2 regions of the Pseudomonas sp. MT3 genome follow, and region 1 is predicted to be linked to the other one. Evidence: predicted binding sites of a transcription regulator. Region 1 holds the regulator's gene; the other holds the start of a gene.
What was found. The regulator sigma-54, encoded in region 1, starts transcription at its own class of promoters, with help from an activator protein. The targets are predictions, from matches to a motif close to ANTGGCATNNANNTTGCTNT.
Positions count from the first base shown of each region.

Region 2: ACYCAX_RS24620 (pilin) is a predicted target of sigma-54. The motif match lies at 2,689-2,708, and genes of this name have one in related genera.

Region 1 covers NZ_JBTVPY010000007.1:74,460-78,879, reverse strand. Annotated here, with positions in the region: gene lptA (lipopolysaccharide transport periplasmic protein LptA) at 1-87, shown strand, start outside; gene lptB (LPS export ABC transporter ATP-binding protein) at 87-812, shown strand; gene ACYCAX_RS09240 (RNA polymerase factor sigma-54) at 1,054-2,556, shown strand; gene hpf (ribosome hibernation-promoting factor, HPF/YfiA family) at 2,635-2,943, shown strand; gene ptsN (PTS IIA-like nitrogen regulatory protein PtsN) at 2,953-3,417, shown strand; gene rapZ (RNase adapter RapZ) at 3,420-4,277, shown strand; gene ACYCAX_RS09220 (HPr family phosphocarrier protein) at 4,310-4,420, shown strand, end outside.
Region 2 covers NZ_JBTVPY010000032.1:29,208-33,627, forward strand. Annotated here, with positions in the region: gene ACYCAX_RS24610 (type II secretion system F family protein) at 1-822, opposite strand, end outside; gene pilB (type IV-A pilus assembly ATPase PilB) at 826-2,529, opposite strand; gene ACYCAX_RS24620 (pilin) at 2,754-3,176, shown strand; gene ACYCAX_RS24625 (PglL family O-oligosaccharyltransferase) at 3,479-4,420, shown strand, end outside.

The DNA.
Region 1 (4,420 bases):
CGCGCCACCGGTACCCAGGTGACCACGCCGCGCCCGCGTATCGACATGGTCATCCAGCCCAAGAAAAAGCAGGATCAAGCGCAGTAATGGCCACGCTCACCGCCCAGCACCTCGCCAAGAGCTACAAAAGCCGGCAAGTGGTCCGCGACGTCAGCATGAGTATCGACAGCGGACAGATCGTCGGCCTGCTCGGCCCCAACGGAGCGGGCAAGACTACCTGCTTCTACATGATCGTCGGCCTGGTCCGCGCCGACCAGGGCGTGGTACGCATCGACGACCAGGACGTCACCCACCTGCCCATGCATGGCCGCGCCCGTGCCGGCATCGGCTACCTGCCGCAGGAAGCCTCGATCTTCCGCAAGCTGTCGGTGGCCAACAATATCAGCGCGATCCTCGAAACACGCAGCGACCTGGATCGCGCCGGTCGCCAGGAAGCACTGGAAAGCCTGCTCGAGGAGTTCCACATCCACCACATCCGCGACAACCTCGGCATGAGCCTGTCCGGCGGCGAGCGGCGCCGCGTGGAAATCGCCCGCGCCCTGGCCAGCGCACCGAAGTTCATCCTGCTGGACGAACCCTTCGCCGGCGTCGACCCGATCTCCGTGGGCGACATCAAGCAGATCATCCATCACCTCAAGGCCAAGGGCATCGGTGTGCTGATCACCGATCACAACGTCCGCGAGACGCTGGATATCTGCGAAACCGCCTACATCGTCAACGACGGCCAACTGATCGCCGAGGGCAGCTCCGAGACCATCCTCGCCAACGACCTGGTGAAGGAAGTCTATCTGGGCCACGAGTTCCGTCTCTGACCCGGAAGCCGCCCTTCCGGCGGCGCCTCGCCCCGTTCCACGACGGCCCGGACCTGTGTCCGGCGCCGTGCATTCTGCCGTCTCGAGCCTGCCCGATACTCAGGTTGTAACGAAAGGTCGACAGACCCTAGGCAAAGCGTCCAGACTCAGGCATATAATTTGCTTCCTCGCGGCGCCCAGGCGTCCGTAGTCGTGGATATGGCGCTTGCTGCGCCAGCGAACAAGGTGCCTAGTTCCAGCCATGAAACCATCGCTCGTCCTCAAGATGGGCCAGCAGCTGACGATGACTCCGCAGCTGCAACAGGCCATCCGACTGCTCCAGCTCTCCACGCTGGACCTGCAACAGGAAATCCAGGAAGCCCTGGAGTCCAACCCGATGCTGGAACGTCAGGAAGACGGCGACGACTACGACAACAGCGACCCAATGGCCGACGGCGACGACTCCGCCGCCCAGGGCGCCAGCAGCAACTCGCAGGACAGCTTCCAGGAAAACACTACCCCCAGCGTCGACAGCCTCGACGAGGACCAGTGGGCCGAGCGCATCCCTAACGAGCTGCCGGTCGATACCGCCTGGGAAGACATCTACCAGACCAGCGCCAGCAGCCTGCCCAGCAGCGACGATGACGAGTGGGACTTCACCGCCCGCACCTCCGCTGGCGAAAGCCTGCAGAGCCACCTGCTCTGGCAGGTCAACCTGGCGCCGATGTCCGACACCGACCGCCTGATCGCCCTGAGTATCATCGACGGCATCAACGACGACGGTTATCTCGAAGAGTCCCTCGACGACATCCTCGCCTCCATCGACCCGGAACTGGGCGTGGAGATGGACGAGGTGGAAGTCGTCCTGCGCCGCGTGCAGCAACTCGAACCCGCCGGCGTCGGCGCACGCAACCTGCGCGAATGCCTGTTGCTGCAACTGCGCCAGTTGCCGGCCAAGACCTACCTGCTGACCGAGGCCCTGAAGCTGGTCTCCGATCATCTCGACCTGCTCGGCAGCCGCGACTACAGCCAACTGATGCGGCGCATGAAGCTCAAGGAAGACGAGTTGCGCGAGACCATCGAGCTGATCCAGTCGCTGCACCCGCGTCCCGGCTCGCAGATCGAGTCCGGCGAAGCCGAATACGTGGTGCCGGATGTCATCGTCCGGAAACACAACGACCGCTGGCTGGTAGAGCTGAACCAGGAAGCCGTGCCGCGCCTGCGGGTCAACTCGCAGTACGCCGGCCTGGTGCGCCGGGCGGATTCCAGCGCCGACAACACCTTCATGCGCAACCAGTTGCAGGAAGCGCGCTGGTTCATCAAGAGCCTGCAGAGCCGCAACGAGACGCTGATGAAGGTGGCGACCCAGATCGTCGAACACCAGCGCGGTTTCCTCGAATACGGCGAGGAGGCGATGAAGCCCCTGGTCCTGCACGACATCGCCGAAGCCGTGGGCATGCACGAGTCGACCATCTCGCGCGTCACCACGCAGAAATTCATGCATACCCCGCGTGGCATCTTCGAGCTGAAGTACTTCTTCTCCAGCCACGTCAGCACCGCCGAGGGCGGCGAATGCTCGTCCACCGCGATCCGCGCCATCATCAAGAAACTGGTCGCGGCGGAAAGTCCGAAAAAGCCATTGAGTGACAGCAAGATCGCTGGTTTACTGGAAGCACAGGGCATTCAAGTGGCACGTCGCACCGTCGCCAAGTACCGGGAGTCCTTGGGGATTGCTCCCTCCAGCGAACGCAAGCGACTGGTATGACGTTGATCCACGCCAAAGTGTTCCGGCGGCAGGCCACCTAACCTGCCACTTATACACGGGCAATAAGGAGAAAGCGGTATGCAAGTCAACATCAGTGGACATCAACTGGATGTGACCGACGCCCTGCGCGACTATGTCGTCGAAAAACTCGGACGACTGGAGCGCCACTTCGACAAGATCACCAATGTTCAGGTCATCATGGAGGTCGAGAAACTGAAGCAGAAAATCGAAGCCACCCTGCATATCGCAGGGGGTGAGGTGGTGGCCTGTGCCGAACATGAAGACATGTACGCAGCCATCGACCTGCTCACCGACAAGCTCGACCGCCAACTGATCAAGCACAAGGAAAAATACCTCGAACGCCAGCAGGGTGTTGGCGTCCGTTAACCCTTCCCTATGATTCGACTCGAGCAAATCCTGACCCCCGGCCGTTCCCTGGTGAACGTGCCGGGCGGCAGTAAAAAACGCGTCCTTGAACAAATCGCAAACCTGGTAGCTCGCGAGCTACCAGGTTTCGATGCGCAAGACATCTTCGAAAACCTGGTGGCTCGGGAACGCCTGGGCTCCACCGGATTCGGCAATGGCATCGCCATTCCGCACTGCCGCCTCCCCGGCTGCCAGTCCCCCATCAGCGCGATCCTGCACCTGGACGCCCCGGTCGACTTCGACGCCCTCGACGGCGCGCCGGTCGATCTGCTGTTCGTCCTGCTGGTGCCGGAAGCCGCCACCGAAGAGCATCTGGAGCTGCTTCGGCAGATTGCTTCCATGCTCGACCGTTCCGACGTCCGTGACCGCCTGCGCCACGCCGCCAACGGCGAAGAGCTGTACCGGATCGTCGTGGACTTCCAGAACGGCCACTGATCATGCGCCTGATCATCATCAGCGGACGGTCCGGCTCGGGCAAGAGCACCGCACTCAACGTGCTCGAGGACAACGGTTTCTACTGCATCGACAACCTGCCCGCCAGCCTCCTCCCGGACCTGGCGCAACGTGCGTTGCTGCACACCGAACTGCTGCACCCGCAGGTCGCCGTCTCCATCGACGCGCGCAACCTGCCCAGCCAGCTGCAGCGCTTCCCCGAGTTGCTGCAGGAAGCCCGCGACAAGCACATCCAGTGCGACGTGCTGTACCTCGATGCCGATGACGAGACGCTGCTCAAGCGCTTCTCCGAGACGCGCCGGCGCCACCCGCTGACCAGCGACAGTCGCTCGCTGGCCGAAGCCATCGCAGACGAGGCGTACCTGCTGGCGCCGATCGCCGACCTGGCCGATCTCAAGCTCAACACCACGAACCTGAACCTCTATCAGCTGCGCGACGTGCTCAAGCTGCGCCTCTTGAACAAACCCGAACTGGGTACCGCCTTCCTCGTCGAGTCCTTCGGCTTCAAGCGCGGCATGCCGGTGGACGCCGACCTGGTGTTCGACGTGCGCTGCCTGCCCAATCCGTACTGGAAGCCCGAGCTGCGCGAACACACCGGGCTCGACGCGGATGTCCAGGAGTACCTGGCCGCGCAACCCGACGTCGAGGAGATGTACCAGGATATCCTCGGCTACCTGAACAAGTGGCTGCCGCGCTTCGCCGCGAGCAACCGGGCCTATGTCACCATCGCCATCGGCTGTACCGGTGGCCAGCATCGCTCGACCTACCTGGCCGAACGCATCGGCAAGGCCCTCAAGGAAAGCCTCACCAACGTGCAGATTCGCCACCGCGACCTGAGCTAGTAGCAACACACAACAAAGGACAGCCCCTCGCGATGCCCGCCCTCGAAATCACCATCATCAACAAGCTTGGTCTGCACGCCCGTGCAGCAGCCAAATTCGTCGGCGTGGCGGGACGCTACCCCTGCCAGATTCGCGTAGGACGC
Region 2 (4,420 bases), on a different contig from region 1:
ACGGGCTACGGCGGACTTGTAGAGGATGTCACCGACAATGGGCAGTTTCAGCACGCCGCGGTCCACGGAGTCCCTGAATTTTTCGGAGCGCCTGTGGAATTCCCTGAGGGCGAACGCTATGGCGAATAGGGCGATCAGGAAGACGAACCACCATTTCTGCAATAGTTCGGAAAGGTTGATGACCATCTGGGTAAAGGCCGGGAGCTCCGCACCGAAGTTGGCGAAGACCGTCTGGAACTGCGGCACGACCTTGATCAGCAGAATGGATGAAACGATGAGGGCGACTATGACGACCGCGATGGGGTAGGTCATGGCCTTCTTGATCTTGGCCTTGAGCGACTCGGTCTTTTCCTTGTAGGTCGCCACGCGGTCGAGCAGGGTCTCCAGGGCGCCGGACTGTTCGCCCGCATCCACCAGGTTGCAATAGAGGTCATCGAAGTACTGTGGCTTCTTGCGCAGGGAGTTGGCCAGGCTGTTGCCGGAGGCGACTTCCTGCTTCACCTCGTCGACCAGCGTACGCATGTTCGGGTTGTCGAAGCCTTCGCCGATGATGTCGAAAGACTGCAGCAGCGGAACACCCGAGCCCATCATGGTCGCCATCTGCCGGGTGAACAGGGCGATGTCCATCGGCTTGATTGCCTTGCCCTTGCCCAGCAGCGAGATACCTTTCTTGCGGACTTTGATCGGGTTGATGCCCTGCTTGCGCAGTTGGGCCTTGACCAGCGCGGTATTGATCCCGGAAAGCTCCCCTTTTACCTTCCCGCCCTTGCGATCAGTGCCCTCCCAGGTAAAGACACTGGTCCTCAATGCTTTTTCCGCCATGGATTAATCCTTGGTCACGCGGTTGATTTCCTCGAGGCTGGTAATACCCTGCATGGCTTTCAGCAGGCCCGAGGTGCGCAGATCGTTGAAGCCTTCTTTGCGGGCCTGTTCGGCGATCTGAATGGAATTGCCTTCTTCCATGATAATCCGCTGTAGCGCCGGCGTGATTTTAACCACTTCATAAATACCCACACGCCCCTTGTAACCGTTCTTGCAGTTTTCGCACCCAACCGGGGCGTAGAGCTTGAACGAACCGATCCTGGCTTCCGGGAAACCTTCATGGAGCAGCGTTTCGCGTGGAACGTCGTGCTCCTTCTTGCAGGCCGGGCAGAGTTTGCGGGCCAGGCGCTGGGCGATGATCAGGTTGGTGGAGGTGGCGAGGTTGAAGGAAGCCACGCCCATGTTCAGCAGACGGGTGAGGGTTTCCGCGGCGCTGTTGGTGTGCAGGGTGGACATCACCATGTGTCCGGTCTGGGCGGCCTTGATGGCGATTTCCGCCGTCTCCAGGTCACGGATTTCGCCGACCATGATCACGTCCGGGTCCTGGCGCAGGAAGGCGCGCAGTGCCTGGGCGAAGTCCAGGCCCGTCTTCGGGTTGACGTTGACCTGGTTGATGCCCTCCAGGTTGATCTCCACCGGATCTTCCGCGGTCGAGATGTTGATGTCCGGAGTGTTGAGGATATTCAGGCCGGTATACAGGGAGACTGTCTTTCCCGAGCCGGTGGGACCAGTCACCAGGATCATGCCCTGCGGCTGTTTCAGTGCCGCGAGATAAAGCTGCTTCTGCTCTTCCTCATAGCCCAGAGCGTCGATACCCATTTGCGCACTGGCCGAGTCGAGGATACGCATCACGATCTTTTCGCCCCACAGTGTGGGCAGGGTATTGACGCGGAAGTCGATGGACTTGGTCTTGGACACGCGCATCTTGATCCGGCCGTCCTGGGGTTTGCGGCGCTCGGAGATATCCAGGCCGGCCATGACCTTGAGGCGGGCGGAGATGCGGCTGACCAGTTGGACCGGCGGCTTGGCGACTTCCTGGAGCATGCCGTCGGTACGGAAACGTACCCTGTAGACCTTTTCATAGGGCTCGAAGTGCAGGTCGGACGAGCCGCCCCTGATGGCGTCCAGCAGCATCTTGTTGACGAAACGCACCACAGGGGCGTCGTCGGCGTCACCGCCGATGCTTTCTTCCTTGCGTTCACCGTCGGCACTCTCGACATCCAGTCCTTCCAGATCGACATCGGCCAGCTCGTCCAGCCCGCCAGTGGGGCTCTCGAAAAGCTTCTCGATGGCGTCGCCGAGCCTGTCGTCCTCCACCAGGATGGCTTCGGTGGTCAGGCCGGTGCTGAACTGGACGTCGGTGATCGCCTGGTGATTGGTCGGGTCCGAGAGGCCGACGAACAGCTTGTTGCCCCGGCGCCACAAGGGGAGGACGCGGTGCTGGCGCACCAGCTTCTCGCTGACCAGATCCTTGGGAAAGCCCTCGCGGTCCAGGCTGCCCAGGTCGCAGAAGGCGATGCCGAACTGCTCGGCGGCCAGCTCCGTCAGAGGGCGGCTTTTCACCAGCTTGTTCTGTACCAGGTAGGTCACCAGCGACAGCTTGTTGCGCTGGGCCTGCAGTTGAGCCTGCCGCGCGCTGTTCTCGTCGAGCAGTTGAGACAGCACCAACTGCCGGGCAAGGCCGGACAGGACGACTTGATCGTTCATGGGAAATGGCCGGATGAAGAGATTCAAGCCTTATAACGCAGTTAGGGGGAGGTGCCAAATTCAGTAGGGCGCTACTGTCGAAAATTGTCACTTCCTGCGTAATTTCGCTTATTGACTTCTGGAATTGCCTACAACAGTCATATTTTGTGGCGTGGAAATCTTGGCACGGAAGCTGCTTTGTCTGAGGCAGGTCCTAGGACCGTACCTAAAAACTGGAGAGAACTATGAAAGCTCAAAAAGGCTTTACTCTGATCGAACTGATGATCGTGGTTGCGATCATCGGCATCCTGGCTGCCATCGCCCTGCCGGCTTATCAGGATTACACCACTCGCGCCAAGATCAGCGAAGTTATCGTAATGGCTGCTCCGGCTAAGCTGGCCGTGGCTGAAACCAGTTCCTCTCTCGGCGGTCTGGCATCGCTTACTGCTTCGAACTCCGGTTATACCTTCCCAGGTGCGACTAAGTATGTTTCTGGTGTCACTATTGAGGACGGTAGCGGTGTTGTAAAAGCAACTTCGATCGTTCCGAATGCTGAGGGTGATATTATTCTTACTCCCGAGGATGCTGGTAATGGCCAGCTGACTTGGAAGTGCACTGTCGACGGTATCGATACTAAGTTTGTTCCTCAAGAGTGCCGTAGTAACTGAGTATGTTGTGGTTTTTGTGACTTAAAGAGGCGACCTTCGGGTCGCTTCTTTTTTGCGATCAAGATCTGCTTGCCGGAGCTGGAGTTTTATGGGGCAGCAGGAAGTTTGCGTCGGAAGTTTAAGGTCGGTCGCATTGGCTTGGGGAGGGGGCGTTGTATAGCGTGAGCGAGGGCGATGAGGGCAGGGTGGAGCGTTCGACACTTGTGAGAGTTCTTGGGGTAGTTGTCGCTTCGCTCCCCTGGTTGCTGCCTACGCACACGGATCCGTGGACTACTTTTTACAATGACTTCATGGCGTCAGCCATGTTGCTTCCGTTGGTCGTTCTGTTGTTCTTCTCTTCGCCGCGAGGTTGGACTGTAAGTCGTGGAGTGTTCTTAGTTTTTAGTCTGGCTGTCATTCCTGTCTTTCAGGCGATGGCAGGGCTGCTTCTGATTCCTGAAGAGTCTCTTCCGATTGCGGGTTTCATTCTGGTGTTTGCAATTGCCTTGTCCCTGGGGCAACAGAGGCAATTGGTAGAGCCCTATCGAATAGCAGATGGTTTGTTCGCAAGTTTTTTTCTTGTTTCGATACTTTCTACTGGGCTGGCCCTGTATCAATGGCTCGCGCTTGATGGGTTGGGAGTCCTGGTGCCTTCTCCCGCGACAGGCGGAGTGAGGGCTGTTGCGCTTGTCGGGCAACCCAACAATCTTGCGACACTTCTGGTTTGGGGGTGTATCGGAGTCTGGTGGGCCTATGACAGGCGTTTTATCGGTAGTGGTTGTGCCGTCTTGGCGGTCGCCTTCTTCTTGCTGGGGGTGGTCCTGACGGGCTCGCGTACTGGCTGTCTCCAGGTCGCTTTCCTTGCTGTGGTTGCTCTCGTGTTGTGGTGGCCTCGCGATGTAAGGAAAAGATCGGTCGTGGTGCTATTGCTGACGAGCTGGTTTGTTTCTCTACTATTGCTTATTCCACTGCTGGCCAATTTTCTTTTTGGTGCGGCGAGTCGCGAGATGTTAAACGCGGGGCTACGTCCGATATTTTGGTCGATGGCGCTTGAGGGGATTGCGGAGCGGCCGTTGGTTGGGTATGGCTGGAATCAGGTTGTATCGGTTCATGTGGAGTTTGCCGAGAAGTATCCGGGCTTAAGTTCAGTTATGGGGCATGCGCATAACCTCTTCCTTGATCTACTGCTCTGGAATGGGGTCGTGATTGGCACTGTGTTGGTGGCTGCTATTGTCTGCTGGGGAGTCGGACAGGCGCTGAGGGTG